2 linked regions of the Bradyrhizobium sp. AZCC 1610 genome follow. The protein of the gene in region 1 interacts with the protein of each later gene in a pairwise test. Links are inferred from orthologs where the notes say so. Each region holds a gene or a part of one and is shown on either strand. Other genes may lie near its edges. The genes, in order: rpe and eno.

Region 1 (7,908 bases):
CGCGACAAATGAGCCCAAGGAGTCCACGCCCATCGAACTCGAAACCGCGATGCAGAAAAAATTTTCGGCGGCTGCGGCGATCGGAACAAGATCGCGATCGGGATCGTATGGCAGCTTTTCGTAGATCAGCGGATTGATCGAAATTGGACCAGCGAATGAAAACAGAAGTTCGTGATCATCGCGCGAGTTGACGAAGCTCGCCACACCAGCGAGCCCGTCCACTCCCGGGCGGTTCTCAACGACAACAGCGTGGCGCCATCGCTGGGACAGGCGTTCGGCGAACAGGCGCGCGGCAAGATCGGTGGCGCCCCCCGCCGGCAGCGGAAGGACGATCTTGACGGTCCGCTGTGGCCAGGTCTGCGAGAGCGCCTCCACCGGGGACCACGTTACCGCGATGGCAATCAGAGCATATGCAAAACGCTGGAATGCATGCATGCCGTTATCCCCCGTGCCTAAATGGACTTGCGTGAAGTTCGCTTGCGTCGTCCGGCACCGGGCCGCGCATGGACACGGTTTCCTTCCACCAGCCGCACAAGCATATCAATGAACAGCTTTTTTTCCGATGCGTTCAGCGGCGCCAGAACGCGCTGGTTGGCGGCAAAGACTTCCGGCTGGCATTGCCGCCACAGGCGTTCTCCCTTTCGGGTCAAATAGACTTGACGCGCGCGGCGATCGTCCCCGTTGACTGTTCGCCTGAGAAGCCCTCTCGCTTCGAGTTTTCCGGCGATCAGACCGACATTGTTGCGATCAACCCCCATTGCCTCGGCGAGCGTTTGCTGGCTGATGCCGGGCGCATCATTGACGAACACCAGCAAGGCATATTCAAGCTGGACCAACCCGGCTTCGGCCAAGGCTTCAGCGATGACTGACGCGCAGATTTGTTGAAGGCTTCGGGTGAGTGGCGCCAAGACCCGGCGAAGCGGCACGCCGTCACGGCCGATGTGAATTAGCGAACCGCCCGCTTGAAGATCGCTATCGGAAGCCGTGTCGGACATGGCACGCCATATATAGTCATAATTTTGATCATCATATGTTTGAGTAACTCCATTGTCAACGCAGCCGGACGCCGAACTGAGCGATTAGAATGGTGCTGGACAGTCGCGACGTTTTTCGCGACTGGTGTATTCCCAATGAAACAACGCGCCCGACGGATCGGCTCTTTGAGAAATCTCCTCACCGACATATCCGGCGTCAGCGTCGGCCACGCCCACGACGCGGCGCTCGCCTCCGGCGTCACCGCAATCCTTTTCGACTCCCCTGCCGTGGCCTCGATCGACGTGCGCGGCGGCGGCCCTGGCACGCGCGAGGACGCGCTGCTCAGCCCCGAAAGCACCGTCGAGGCGATCGACGGCATCGCGCTTTCCGGCGGCTCGGCGCTCGGACTGGACGCCGCCGGCGGCGTGCAGGCATGGCTCGCCGAACGGGGACGTGGCTTCCGGGTGCGCGACGCGGTGATCCCGATCGTTCCGGGCGCGATCTGTTTCGATCTGCTCAACGGCGGCAACAAGGCGTGGGGACGTTTCCCGCCCTACCGCGACCTCGGCTATGCCGCGGCGAATGCGGCTGGCGTGGATTTCGCGCTGGGCAGCGTCGGCGCCGGCCTCGGCGCGACAACAGCCAATTTCAAGGGCGGCCTTGGCTCGGCTTCCGCACAGACCGAAGGCGGCGTCACCGTCGGCGCGCTCGCGGTGGTCAATGCGGTGGGCAGCGTGACCATAGGCGACGGCCCATGGTTCTGGGCGGCGCCGTTCGAGACGGGCACTGAGTTTGGCGGGCGCGGAATGCCGCCCTCGTTCACGCCTGATATGCTGCGGGCGCGCCTGAAGGGCGGTCCGGCAGCAAGCCCTGCGGAGAACACCACGCTGGTGGCCGTCGTCACCGATGCCGTGCTGACCAAGCCCCAGGCCAGGCGGCTCGCGATGATCGCGCAAACCGGTATGGCGCGCGCCATCTATCCGGTGCATGCGCCGCTGGATGGCGACGTGGTGTTTGCCGCAGCGACCGGCAAGAAGCCGATCGATCCGCTGTTCGGCCTCACCGAACTCGGCATGGTGGCCGCGAACACCGTCGCCCGCGCAATTGCGCGCGGTGTCCATAGTGCGACCGCGCTACCCTTTCTGGGTGCGCTACCGGCGTGGAGCGATCGCTTCGGTTAGGTCGCAGTCCGAAGGAATCTCGCCGGGTCTCGTGCTCAGGCGCTGACCGAGAGCGATGCGGTGGCGCCCGATGAAATTGCCTGGGCCTGACGCTGGATCATCTGCTCGATGAAATTGTAGGACGATGCCGCTGATGTGGATGAGCTTTTGCCGGCGGCCGACGTCATCGTTACCTTGGATCCGCCTGCATAAGTGAGCGACGTCGTCACCGAACCGTCGCTGTTGGTGACGGACGTGCTGGAAGCGCCCTGCAGGGCCTGCGAGAACGGATCGGAATTCGATCCGTCGGACTCGCTGGCGGCATGGTGATCATGGTGAGTTTTTTTGCCGCCCTTCAGCGCCGATGCCAGCTCATTGAGGCTGACCGAGCCGTCGCCATCCTTGTCGAGCTTGCCGAACACGCTGTCGGCCTGCGCGAGGTTGGTGCCGCCGGCGCCCAGCGCCTCTTCAAATTCCGATTTGGTGATCTTGCCGTCACCGTCGCCATCAATCTGCCCGAACAAATCCTTCAGCGCACTGTGGCGGCTCTTGGATGCCGTGGTCGATCCTGCCGAGGACTGGCTTTGGGCGTCGAGCAGCGCGCTCATGGTTTCCGGCGATATCTGCGAACCGCCGCCAGGCGTGCCGGATCCCGGACCGACCGAAGCCGACGTGTTCGAGGAGAACAGAGCGAACGGACTTGCAGAGTTCTGGCTGACGCCGGTGGTCGGCGCGGACGACGACTTCGACGACGTCAGCGCCTTGAGGGCATCGATAGCCGAGGACGCAGCGCCCAAAGCAAGGAACATGGCAAAACTCCAACAACGCCGCGGCGGTCGCGGCCGATAGCTCGCGCATGTTCCTCAGCAAGCGCCATGCCATGATGAAAAACCCAATAAAACCAGGCTTTCCCGCATCCGATTCCGTCTGGCAAACCCGGCAATAGCTGCCCGCTCCGGCAGATTTTTCCTGCCCACAGGCAGCTTGGCGGTCGCATTGCCCCCGGCCGCCCTGCATGTTACGCGGAGCCATCCAGCCCCTTAAGAGTTTTGGGAAAGCGCACATGTCTCAGCAATTTGCGTCGCGTCCCCTCGTCATCGCGCCGTCAATCCTGGCGGCGGATTTCGCCAAGCTGGGCGAAGAAGTCCGCGCCGTGGACGCGGCGGGTGCCGACTGGATCCATCTCGACGTGATGGACGGGCATTTCGTGCCGAACATTTCCTACGGGCCCGATGTCATCAAGGCGATGCGCCCGCATACGAAGAAAATCTTCGACGCCCATCTGATGATCTCGCCCTGCGACCCCTATCTCGAGGCGTTTGCAAAAGCCGGCTGCGATCACATCACCGTCCATGCCGAGGCCGGGCCGCATCTGCATCGCTCGCTGCAGGCGATCCGCGCGCTCGGCAAGAAGGCCGGCGTCTCGCTCAATCCCGGCACGCCGGCGAGCGCGATCGAATACGTCATCGACCTGATCGATCTGGTGCTGGTCATGTCGGTCAATCCGGGCTTCGGCGGCCAGGCTTTTATCAAATCGGCGCTCGGCAAGGTCAGCGACATCAGGGCGATGACCGCGGGCCGCCCGATCGATATCGAGGTCGATGGCGGCGTCGGCCCTGACGTTTCCGGCCAGCTTGCCGCGGCAGGCGCCAACGCGTTTGTGGCGGGCTCCGCAGTATTCAAGGGCGGCACAACAGAGGCCTATAAGGCCAATATTTCCGCGATCCGTCACGCGGCGGCGCTGGCGCGCGGCGAAGCGGTCTGACGCGGACAAGCCTCGCCCGCGCGCCGAGCCATTGCTGTGGCAGTTCGAGCGCGCGCGCCGTCGCACTTAGCAGCCGGCAGGAAAGCCACATCAGACGCGGAGTTGGCCATGGAACCTGAAAGTCCATGCTGCGGCCACAAAACGTCACGCATCTCGCCATAAAGGCAGAACAGCATCCCGTCTTTCACGGATGGGACGGAAATATGATCAAGGCCTACACCACAGCCGCCATGCTCCTGGTACTCGCCCCCTCCGCCGCGCTCGCGCAGCGCGCGGGCGACGCTGCACTGGGCGCGGTGGCCGGCGCCGTCGTGCTGGGCCCAGTCGGGGCCGTCGCCGGAGCCTTCGTCGGCTATACGGCCGGGCCTTCGATATCGCGGTCGTGGGGACTGGAAGGCTCGCGGTCGTCGTCGCGGCACCGCAGGCAGTCTTCAAGGGACGGCGTGCGCGGCGCCAGGGCGGAAGCCGTGGCCCCCGCATCCAATTCCGCCGGCCAAGCCGACCGGAGCGGCCGCGCCACCAGCTATCCCGTGCCGAACCCGCCGCGTTCAGCCAAAACAGCGCTGCCGCCTGTCCAGACCCTCGACTGAGCGCACGGGCTGCCTGATCCGGAGCTAGCCGCCTTCCTGCACCGGCCAAGGCCGCGCCACGGCATTCATCGCGTCGACGATCGCGGCGGGCAACGTTGATCAGTCGTGCAGGAAAGTCAGTGCTTGCGGGGCGCTTTCAAACCCTTGAGCAGTAGCGCCAGCAATGCGTCGATCCGCGCCGGGGCACCCGGCTCGTTCCATTCCTCGGCATGGGCGGGATGGTGGAAACGGCTGGTGGCGTCGAAAATGGCGCGCGCCGAAACCTTGACATCGGCGACCTCGAACGCGCCCTGCTTCACGCCGTCGGACAGGATAAGCGCGATCTGATCGACCAGGCAGTCCTTGTGGCAATTCACGGCCTTGCAGGCCTCGCGCGCCAGCGTCAGGTAGGTCGCAAACATCTCGGGATCGTCGCCAAGCCGCTCGTGCTTGATCGAAAACATCGTGCGTAGCCACTTCTCCAGCCGGGCGGGCGCCGGGCCGGAAGCTTCTGCGACCTTCAAGAGCGGCGCGCTGAGACGGTCGAGCCAACGCTTGGCCACCGCCTCGCGCAGCGAGGCCTTGCTGGGGAAATGGCGATAGACGCTGCCGTGGCTGACATCGAGGGCGCGGGCAACATCCACTACGGTTGCTTTGGCCAGTCCGTAGCGGCGCAGAACATCCTCGGTAACCTCCAGAATCCGTTCGGGGGTCAGAACCACGACTTCGTTCATGCGCGCACCTGCGAAACGATGGGACGGGTGGTCATCTAATCCCCCTTATAATTCCGTCTAATCCCCTTGGCGGGTTAATGTTTCACCACCGGCTCCAGCCGCTCGGCCTGGGCGGCGAGATGACGGGCGACGCTCTGGTTGAGCCAGCGCTGGATTTGGGCGGTCAGATGAATGAGATGGGCAGTCATTAGCGTAGTCCTTTGCAAGTACCCGGGCTCAGACCTACGAGCCGGGCGACACCCAGTCTTGGCGTCGGCAATGGATATAGCATGTCTCGCTGACAGATTTCAATATCTGTTAGTCAATAATCCGTGATTGTCGGGGCCAACGCTCCCTCCTCGGAAGCCTATTGCTCGTCCTTCGGCGGCATCCGGGGCGGAAGCAGCGGCGTAAACGATACCCCATCGCCCTCGCGGGGGACCGCGACCAATCCCCCGCCGGTCGAGGGGTCGCCGCCCGACGTGTCCAGGATCATGCCGGGCGTGATGTATTCGCGGGCAGCCTGGAGCAGGCTGCCGCCGCCATCGCCAAAGTCGGCGGCGCGACCGCCCTGCGGACGGCCGGCGGCGATCTCGCCCGCCGCCTTGTCGGTCTTTTCCGCAAGGCTGTCGCTGTAGGGAATGCGGAACGCCCGGGGGACACCGCTCGGCCGATTGCCGTCGTCGAGCGTCTCGACCCAGAGATAGATCGAGCCCGGATCGCCCTCCAGCGAATGGGGCTCGACGATACGGGCCTGCAGCAATTTGAAGGTGGCGGGCAGCCTGTCGACGCTGGCCCAGCCCAATAGTCCGCGCACCCCGACAAAGCTCGCAATATAGAACCCGCTCGTCACGATCACGGCGACCGCCTTGGCCGACCAGGGCAAGCGTGCATACACCAGGACGAGAAGCAACAGCGCACCGATCAGGGCGTAGCTGATCGCCAGCGTGAGGATGACCGATTGCAGGTTACTCACGGCGCGGCATCCTGACGCCTGTTTTCGGGTCCAGATCCGCGCCATTCGCGCGGACGTTACGGAACGTCTCCATCAGCGATTTCTGCCGCTGCTGTACGTCGATCACCTTGCCCGCAGCGTCGAGCCAGAAGCGCACCGCCGTCTTCTCATGGCCAGAGTGATCGAGCGTCAGCTTGTTGTCGAAGATCACCTGCGCGGCCGGATTGAGTTTCTGAACCTTCACGCTCACCGCGACAGGCTGCCCGGTGGTGGCCTGAAAGTGCGAGACGTTGACGGTGTATTCGCCGGCGACGACGCCCCGCACCGTGACGATTTCCTCCCGGACCGGCGACAGGATCTTCTTGCCGTTGACGACGATGAAATCGTTCGCGCCGCCGCGATCATCGCGGTCGAGGGTGAGGAAACCGGCCTCGCGACGGCGGTACCAGGCGATGTTGCCGGCAGGGTCCTGCACGAACAGATCGAAGTCGTCGGGATGATTGTCCGGCCAGTCCATCGTGATGAGGAATTCGGCCTTGGAATCGATCTTGCCATCCTTTGCATCGGGCGAGACCGCGAGCAACGCAAGGAAGAACAGGAAAGCGATCACCTGCAGCGCCTTGAACAGCATCACGCCGAGCGGGTCGAACGCCTCCTCGCGCGGATAGAGACCGAAGTCATCCATCATGGTGGCGTTCCAGGACGGCTTTCCAATACCGGGGTGACGTGCGTCTCGGTCAGCATGACGGCATCGGAAAACACCCGCTGGGTCGCGGCATCGAGCATGTAGTATTGAATGCGGACGAGGATGGAGCCGACCAGGCCCGCCAGCGTCGTGTACATGGCCACCGCCATGCCGTCGCTCATCAGGCCCATCGATGATTTCATGGCGGCCTTGTCGGCCGCGTCGAGGGTCGCGATCGGCGCCAGCATGATGATGAAGCCGACGATCGTGCCGAGCAGCCCGAGCTTCATCAGCGTGTCGGAAACGAATGCGCCAAACCCGTTGGAGCCGCGCAACCGGTCGGCCAGCGTCCTGAGCAGCAGCGTCTGGTCGATGCGGCCGGCGGCTTGCGCTTTGGCCTTCGTCACCAGGCTGCGGATGTGATCCGTGACCAGCCCGCCCGGCAGACCGCGCGCACCGGCGGCGAGCACCTTCGCGCCGTCCGGCGCCGACAGCATGGTGCGACAGCCCCTTGCGACCTCGCCTTCCCGCGCGATCGCCCGCGTCCGCCAGAAGCAATGGCCGCAGGTGATGAAGTAGAGAACGGCGATGAGGCTCGAAATATAGGTGCGATCGGAGTCGACCATGAGATGGATCAGCCCGTACCGCCATAGCAGGAAGACGGCAAAGACCGAAAGCCCGGTAAAGATCATCCAGAGCAGCAAGACGCCTCGTTCCGGCGTGGCCGTGCCTGATAATGCGGTCTCGGCACCAATGGCACTCATGCTGCGTTAGCTCCCTTGAGGGCTGCTGCTCCGAAGCCCGCCCGCAAAAAGGCCCCTCGCCTTTCGTTAGATCAGAGGCCGCGGGCGTGGTCCAAAGACATATGCCCGCCGTTCGTTGGGAAGATTTCCCAATCTCGCGTCACCACCCGGCTTGCAATTGGAACGAAATAGCGGTGCTGTTACCGTCATCGACAAGCCGTGGAGTAATCGCATGCGCCTCGTGCTTCAACTCGTCGCCCGCCTGCTCGTCGTCGTCGCCTTGTGTCTGGGCGCGGCCACCATCTGGGCAACCATCGACGCCTATCGCAGCGTCGATCGAGCC
Region 2 (7,967 bases), 730 kb from region 1 along the record:
TTGCCCTTGGAGTAGCCGCCGCGGCGGCCGGTGAGTTCAGCCATGACGCCTTTGGCGTCCATCCCGCACGCCAGCATGTGGCCGTGGTCGCGGTATCCTGTTATGACCTGATCGCCCTGCTTGAGGGCCATCTGCATGCCGACCACCACGGCTTCCTGGCCGATATAGAGATGGCAGAAGCCGCCGATGGCGCCCATGCCGTAAAGCTGGCCGGCCTTTTCCTCGAAGCGCCGGATCAGCAGCATGTCCCGCAGCGCCGCCAGTTCCTGGGCCTTGGTGAATTCCGGTGGGGATGCGTTTGCCTTTTGCCCTGATTCCTTCTCGACGCTTTTCTTGGGTGCGGCCATGGCAAATCCGGATGAGAGAGACGATCAGCCCTCTCTAACCCAACTCAAACCGCCGTGAAAGGATTGCGTGAGCTCAGGAAAATAATGCTATACTGCACTGCAACGCGGCGCGACATTTTCGAAATCGATTTTGTAGTTTTTTGAAATTTGCGGACCGGCGTGCGGACGTCAAGCAAACGACGGCGGTGTCCGTGACATCGGTTTGAAAACTAGTTCGGCTTGATGGTCCGGACCAGATCGCGCGGATTGGCGTAGTCGAGCTGAAAGCGCGCGCGCTCGTCCAGCATATCAGGATCGACCCGGTTGGACCGCAACAGCGAAACCCGTTGCTCGCCCTGCGCCCGCTCCCGCTTCAGCCGCGCCAGCTCCGAGGTGAGCGCGATGATTTCCTGATCGAGTTCCTGGCGCGCGTTCAGCCCGTATTTGCCGGTATACGCGTTGACCCCAAAATAGCCGACCATCAGCGCCGCCATCGTGTAGAGGGCGAGGCCGGTCAGGATGGATTTCAGGCGGGTACGGGAGACCATGAGCCCAAGATGCGACGGCCGGGTTAATGGAATCCTAATAGGAAGCGTGCTGTCCCCATCGTCATTGCCTGCGATAAACGCAAGCGTTTGCGCAAGGGAGCGGAAGCGACGACTTGTCCGCCGTAGCTTTTAAGAGCGAAGGCGGAAGCAATCCATCTATCCGCCATGCCGCGGTATGGATTGCTTCGCGGAACCTGTCATCGGGCGCGCATTTGCGCGACCCGTTGGCTCGCAATGACGGGTTACCTGTTCTGCTTCTCGATGAACGCCGCGAAGGCGTCGAGATATTGCTGCAGCACCTTTTGCACCGCTTCCTTGGTGAGCTGGCCCTTGTCGTCGAAGGCATCGCCGACGCCGTTCAGATAGATTTCGGGCTGGCCGAGGATCGGGCCGGCAATACCCGGCAGGATGTTCTGCAGATGCTTGGCCGCGCTGACGCCACCGAGCGCCCCAGGCGAGTTGCTGACAATGCCGATCGGCTTGCCGAGGAACGAGCTCTTGCCGTAAGGGCGCGAGGCGACGTCGATGGCGTTCTTCAACACGCCAGGGATCGAGCGGTTATATTCGGGGGTAACGAACAGCACGCCGTTCGACTTCTGCAGCTTTTCGCGGAACGCCAGCCAGTCGGCCGGAGGTGCGGCTTCCAGATCCTGGTTGAAGAAGGAAATGTCGCCCAGCGTGGTGACGTCGAGCTTCAGCGAAGCCGGCGCCAGCTTGGCCAGCGCATTGGCGACCTTGAGCGAAAAACTCTCTTTGCGAAGACTGCCGACGATCGTGACGATATTGTAGGTGGCCATTCTAAATCCCTCTTGAAGCGGAAGCGCTAGCCTCCCTTACGCCAAATCGACGGAAAGATGCAAGTGCATGAACTGGGCGTTTGTGCCGGCTTTGCGAGAAAATTCTTATCCCTCAGCATCGTGGCTGACGCCAAAACAGAACAAGCCGCCTCTTTCAGGCGGCTTGTCGGTTCGTAGCGGAATAAACGTGCCTGCCGGGCCACTCAGCCCTTGTTCGGATTGATCAGAAATTTCTCACCGGTGGAGCGCTTGTTGTAGATCGCGATGTTGGAAAGCTGCAGCGTTTCCTGCAGCGACACAACTTGCGTGTAGTGGCTGGCAAACGTGGTCTTGAGTTCGGACGCCACGCGCTGGCGCAGCCGGCCGATTTCGGCCGGGCCGATCTTCTGCAGGAACGGCGTCAGCAGCCAGCCGCCGACCCCCCAGGTCAATCCGAACGCCCGGCTCAGTTCGGTCGGACGGTTGTCGAGGCTGCCGTAGATATAGACCTGTTTGTACACGTTCGAGCCGTAGCGGCTGTATTCCTTGGCGGTCTTGTTGGCCGCGATCTCCATGCAGGTAAGGATTTGCCCCGCGAGCTTGCCGCCGCCGATGGCGTCGAACGCAATCGTTGCACCGGTTTCCACCAGCGCGTTGGTCAGATCGTCCATGAAGGTATCTGCGGTGGAATCGACGACATATTTGGCGCCAATCTTGTGCAGGATGTCGGCCTGCTCCTTGCTGCGCACGATGTTGACGAGGCCGATGCCGTCCTTGATGCAGACCTTGTTGAGCATCTGGCCGAGGTTGGAGGCGGCGGCGGTGTGCACCAGCGCCTTGTGATTTTCGCGCCGCATGGTTTCGGTCATGCCGAGCGCGGTCAGCGGATTGACGAACCACGACGCGCCGTCGGTAGGCGTGGTGCCGGCCGGCAGCTCCATCACGTCCCTGACCTTGATGGTGCGATACTGCGAGTACATCGCGCCGCCGATCATCGAGACGTTGTTGCCCATCAGCGCTTTCGCAGCGTCTGACGACCCGGCCCTGATCACGACGCCGGCACCTTCATTGCCCACCGGGAGCGATTGATCGAGCCGGCCGCCCATCATCCGCATGGCCGCTTCCGGCATCTTCGCCGTCACCACGGGAGCGTCCTTGGTGCCGGATTCCTTGGCTGTCGACATGTCGGCCGGGCCGATCAGGAGCCCGAGATCGGACGGGTTGATCGGCGTCGCCTCGACACGGACCACGACTTCATCGTCGGCCGGTTCGGGCGTCGGGACGTCCACCAGCGACAGTTCGAGTTCGCCGCTCTTCTTGAGCAGCGAACGCAGTTGCAGCCCGCTTCTGCCGTCGCTCATCGCAATCCTCCCCTTTTGTGTCTGTTATATCTGGATGCGCTGGTGCGTTACGCCAGTGCCTTGAAAACTGCCTTGCCCGCATATATTGCCTGCGCGCCGAGTTGCTGTTCGATACGCAGGAGCTGGTTGTACTTGGCCGTGCGGTCGGAGCGCGCCAATGATCCGGTCTTGATCTGTCCGCAATTGGTGGCGACCGCGAGGTCGGCGATGGTGGAGTCTTCGGTCTCGCCCGAACGATGCGACATCACGGAGGTGTAGCCGGCCTTGTGGGCCATCTCCACCGAGGCGAGCGTCTCCGTCAGCGTGCCGATCTGGTTGACCTTGATCAGGATCGAGTTGGCGCGGCCATTCTTGATGCCGTCGGCAAGCCGCGTGACGTTGGTGACGAACAGATCGTCGCCGACCAGCTGGCACTTCTTGCCGATCAAATCGGTCAATTCCTTCCAGCCGTCCATGTCGTCCTCGGACATGCCGTCCTCGATCGAGACGATCGGATAACGCGAGACGAGATCGGCGAGATATTTCGCCTGCTCAGAGCGCGAGCGCGTCTTGTTCTCGCCGCCATAGACGTAAGCGCCGTCCTTGAAGAACTCGGTCGCCGCGCAATCGAGGCCGAGCATCACGTCGCTGCCTGCCTTGTAGCCGGCCTTGCCGATCGCGCTCACCACGAAATCGAGGGCTGCGTCCGCCGACGGAATGTTCGGCGCAAAGCCGCCCTCGTCGCCGACATTGGTGTTGTGGCCGGCTTTTTTCAGCTCGCCCCGCAGCGTGTGGAAGATTTCCGAGCCGCAGCGCAGCGCTTCGGCGAAGCTCGCCGCCCCGACCGGCAGGATCATGAATTCCTGGAAATCGATCGGGTTGTCGGCATGCATGCCGCCATTGATGATGTTCATCATCGGCACCGGCAGCGTCCGCGCCGAGGTGCCGCCGACATAGCGATAGAGCGGCATGTCGAAGGATTCCGCCGCAGCCTTGGCACAGGCCAGCGAGACGCCGAGGATGGCGTTGGCGCCAAGCCGGCTCTTGTTCGGGGTGCCGTCGAGATCGATCATGATCTGGTCGATCTGGACCTGTTCCTCGACGGCCTGATCGCTCAGCGCCTCGAAGATTTCGCCGTTGACCGCCTCGACCGCCTTCTGCACGCCCTTGCCGAGATAACGCTTCCTGTCGCCGTCCCGCAGCTCGACCGCCTCATGCGCGCCAGTGGAGGCACCCGATGGCACCGCGGCACGGCCGACCGAGCCGTCTTCGAGCACCACATCGACTTCAACGGTGGGATTGCCCCGGCTATCGAGAATTTCGCGGCCAATGATGTCGACGATGGCGGTCATGTCTGCACTTTCCTGGGAATGATGGATCATGTTTCGGGGGCGTCTTACACGGCGCGCAAGCAAATGTGAACGCTTTGGCTGCGGCCTTTTCCGGACGATGGAGATGGGTCAGGGTAGACTGCTCCAAGGTTGATATCGGCGTCCAAACCTTCACGTTCACAAGCCGGGGTAACGCAATGAATCGCCGCCAGTTTCTTGGAACCACCGCCGCTGGAATCCTGGCCGCGCCCGCCCTCCTGCGCCACGCGAGCGCCCAGGAAGGCCCGTTCCGCGTCAAATATTATCCGGTCAAAGCGGGCATGGGCTCGCGCGACACCACCCCTGCCCCCGACGGCACGATCTGGTTCTGCGGCCAGCGCAATGGCACGCTGGGGCGGCTCGATCCGCGCGACGGCTCCTACAAGCTCGTGGATCTCGGCAAGGGCGCGGCGCCCCATGGCGTCATCATCGGCCCTGATGGCGCTCCCTGGGTAACCGAGGGCGGACAGAATGCAATCGCGCGCGTCGACCCCGCCGATCATAAGGTGACGCTGTTCCGCCTGCCCGAAAAAGAGGCTTATGCCAACCTGAACACCGGCGTGTTCGACAAAGCCGGCATCTACTGGTTTACCGGCCAATCCGGCATCTATGGCCGGCTCGATCCGAAATCGGGCGACATGACCGTATTCAAATCGCCGCGCGGGCGCGGCACCTACGGCATGACCGTCACGCCAAAGGGCGACATCTGGTACGCCTCGCTCGGCGGCAACCACATCGCCAAAATCGACACCGCTACCGGCAACGCCACCGTGGTCGAGCCGCCGACGCCGAATCAGGGCGCACGGCGCGTGTGGTCGGATTCCAAGGGCCGCATCTGGGTCAGCGAATGGAACAGCGGCAATGTGTCGGTTCACGATCCTGCCGACGGCTCCTGGAAAGCGTGGAAGCTGCCCGGCAGCAATCCGCGCACCTATGCCGTCTATGTCGACGACAAGGACAAGGTCTGGGCCACCGATTTCGGCGCCAATGCGATCGTGCGCTTCGATCCGGTGACGGAAAAATTCAACGCATTCCCCAGCGACAAATCGGGCGCGAATGTGCGCCAGCTCGACGGCCGGCCCGGCGAAACCTGGGGCGGCGAATCCGGCAATGACCGCCTGGTCGTGATACAGACGGTCGCGTGAAGTCCTTCGCGGTCCTGCTGCTGTTGTCCCTTCTGCTGCCCGCTGCCGCCGCCGCGGAGGAAAACGGCGTGCGGGCGTTCGCGCCCTGCCGCGCCTGCCACAGCCTCGATCCCGCCGAGCGCGGCCTGCCCGGTCCCAACCTCTCCGGGCTGATCGGCCGCGTCGTGGCTGGCAACACCGATTTCGATTACTCGCCGGTGCTGCGCAAGGCCCGCGACGAAGGACTGCGTTGGGATGCGAAGCGCCTGGAGATCTTCCTCGCCGATCCGGCCGCGATGTTTCCGGGATTGTGGATGTCGATGCGCGGGATCGAGGACGCCGCCGAGCGGCAGGCGCTGGTGCGGTTTCTCGAAGACCCCGCCTCGCGCTGACGGTTGACGATCGACGCCTGTTGCGTCCATGTCAGCCTCGCAAAGGACGATCATGATGGCCAAAAAATCATTGCAGAAATCATTGCAGCTCGGCCGCGCCGTGGAATGGCCGGACAGCCCGGAAAAGGCGCAGCTCGATCGCGTGCCCAATCCGCAGGCCGATACCAACTATCTGGTTCGTTTCACGGCGCCGGAATTCACCTCGATCTGCCCGGTGACGGGCCAGCCTGATTTCGCGCATCTGATGATCGACTATGTGCCGGGCCAGTGGCTGCTGGAATCCAAATCGCTGAAGCTCTATGTCGCCAGCTTCCGCAATCACGGCGCCTTTCATGAGGACTGCACGGTCATGATCGGCAAGCGGATTGCAGCCGAGATCAAGCCGAAATGGCTTCGCATCGGCGGCTACTGGTATCCACGCGGCGCGGCATCCCGATCGACGTGTTCTGGCAGACCGGCAAACTCCCCAACGGCATGTGGGTACCCGACCAGGGCGTCGCGCCCTATCGCGGCCGGGGTTAGGCACGCCAAGCGTTCGGGCATGGCTTGAACGCCTTCTGCGCGCGGGAATTTTCAGAAGACGCCTCAATAGAGAAATAAACGGCCGCGACAATGATGATTGCATAGATCGCAGGTGCAGAAGATTCACGGCTGAGAAAAACTCTCGAACGATTGACGCCACAGATTGGTCAATTGCCGGCCACAGATCGTCCGCATGTTCGCAACATCAAGTTCGTGAGGCCGCCATGATTGCTCGGAAGACCGCGCGCTTCCTCCTGAAATATGCATCGAGCGATCCGCTCAAGCTTGCCGATATCGTACACCGCCGCGCGATCGAGCAGTTCAGGACGCCGCCGACGGGCCTCGCGACCACGCGCTTCAACGGCGTGCATTACGAGATCGATATGTCATTGCATAGGTTGATGAAGAAGTACTTTTTCCATACCCACGAAATGTTTCTCGAACGTATCTTCAAGCGCTGCCTGGCTCCCGGCAATATCTTCGTCGATATCGGCGCCAATTGCGGCTACTGGTCGGCCTATAGCTTGTCACTCGTGGGCCAGAGCGGCGAGGTGCACGCCTTCGAGCCGGTGCCGCAATATTTCACCTTTGTCCGACGGCTCGCGGAGCTCAATCCCGGTTATCGGATCGTCGCCAATCAGCTTGCCTGCGGCGCGCGGCCTGGCGCCTTCACGATGGCCGTCGTCGCGCCACGCGCGGAGAATTTCGACAATTACGATATCAATATCGGGTCGAGCTCACTTGCTACCGGCTTCCTCGATCACGCCAGCGAGCTCACGGAAAATTTGACGGTTGAGGTTATCGCCTTCGATAGTTATGCACGCGAGCGGAAAATCGATCTCGATCGCGTTGGCCTTATCAAGATCGACGTCGAAGGTTTCGAGTCTGAGGTCTTCGACGGCATGCAAGGCGTGCTGGCAAAGAGCGGTCGCAAAGTGCCGATCCTGTGCGAGGTCCTCACCGATCTGAATCGCCCCGAGCCGCTGGACGGCAGACGGATCATTGAACGCCTTGAGGATTGTGGCTACCGCTGCCTCGATGCCACGCATTTGCGACCGATCGATCGTAATGCGCTTGGTTTTGAAGAGAACATTCTCTGCCTTTGACACTCAACTATCTTTCATCAAACTTGCATTAATCCGAATTTGGTTGCGTGCTAGTGAGTTCACGCCCTGGTACCCGCTGAGCAGATCGACCTTGACCTCGAGGGCGGTCAGCATCGCGGTAATGCCGGACGTTGGGATTTTCGCCAAGCACCGGATTTCGCGCATCTCATGATCGACTACGTGCCGGGCCAGTGGCTGCTGGAATCCGAGTCGCTGAAACTCTATGTCGCGAGCTTTCGCAATCACGGCTCCTTTCACGAGGACTGCACGGTCATGATCGGCAGGCGGATCGCGACCGAGATCAAGCCAAGATGGCTTCGCATCGGCGGCTACTGGTATCCGCGCGGCGGCATCCCGATCGACGTATTCTGGCAGACCAGCAAACTCCCCAACGGCATGTGGGTACCTGACCAGGGCGTCGCGCCCTATCGCGGACGGGGTTAAGCGCTGATCAGAAGGTGGA

What was found.
Region 2: the proteins of rpe (region 1) and eno interact in binary tests that used the Escherichia coli proteins (3 or more experiments, as listed by UniProt). The link is inferred for Bradyrhizobium sp. AZCC 1610 from one-to-one orthologs.

Annotation. Positions count from the first base shown.
Region 1 is NZ_JAZHRR010000001.1:4,228,516-4,236,423, forward strand. The notes cover bases 2,285-5,049. They hold rpe (ribulose-phosphate 3-epimerase), read left to right. Parts: upstream 2,285-3,198; coding sequence 3,199-3,900; downstream 3,901-5,049. Other genes in these bases: V1279_RS21015 (EF-hand domain-containing protein), read right to left, coding at 2,285-2,944; V1279_RS21025 (hypothetical protein), read left to right, coding at 4,104-4,490; V1279_RS21030 (TetR family transcriptional regulator), read right to left, coding at 4,607-5,049. Also shown: V1279_RS21000 (Bug family tripartite tricarboxylate transporter substrate binding protein), read right to left, coding at 1-435; V1279_RS21005 (MarR family winged helix-turn-helix transcriptional regulator), read right to left, coding at 453-995; V1279_RS21010 (P1 family peptidase), read left to right, coding at 1,161-2,156; more of V1279_RS21015, read right to left, coding at 2,192-2,284; more of V1279_RS21030, read right to left, coding at 5,050-5,203; V1279_RS21035 (hypothetical protein), read right to left, coding at 5,550-6,158; V1279_RS21040 (hypothetical protein), read right to left, coding at 6,151-6,825; V1279_RS21045 (MotA/TolQ/ExbB proton channel family protein), read right to left, coding at 6,822-7,586; V1279_RS21050 (histidine kinase), read left to right, coding at 7,798-7,908. UniProt on the Escherichia coli protein: Catalyzes the reversible epimerization of D-ribulose 5-phosphate to D-xylulose 5-phosphate.
Region 2 is NZ_JAZHRR010000001.1:3,495,706-3,503,672, forward strand. The notes cover bases 2,201-5,024. They hold eno (phosphopyruvate hydratase), read right to left. Parts: upstream 4,343-5,024; coding sequence 3,059-4,342; downstream 2,201-3,058. Other genes in these bases: V1279_RS17335 (zinc-binding dehydrogenase), read right to left, coding at 2,201-3,011; V1279_RS17345 (Vgb family protein), read left to right, coding at 4,519-5,024. Outside these bases: pdhA (pyruvate dehydrogenase (acetyl-transferring) E1 component subunit alpha), read right to left, coding at 1-347; V1279_RS17325 (FtsB family cell division protein), read right to left, coding at 557-874; V1279_RS17330 (NADPH-dependent FMN reductase), read right to left, coding at 1,117-1,671; more of V1279_RS17335, read right to left, coding at 1,875-2,200; more of V1279_RS17345, read left to right, coding at 5,025-5,505; V1279_RS17350 (c-type cytochrome), read left to right, coding at 5,502-5,876; V1279_RS17360 (FkbM family methyltransferase), read left to right, coding at 6,353-7,504. UniProt on the Escherichia coli protein: Catalyzes the reversible conversion of 2-phosphoglycerate (2-PG) into phosphoenolpyruvate (PEP). It is essential for the degradation of carbohydrates via glycolysis.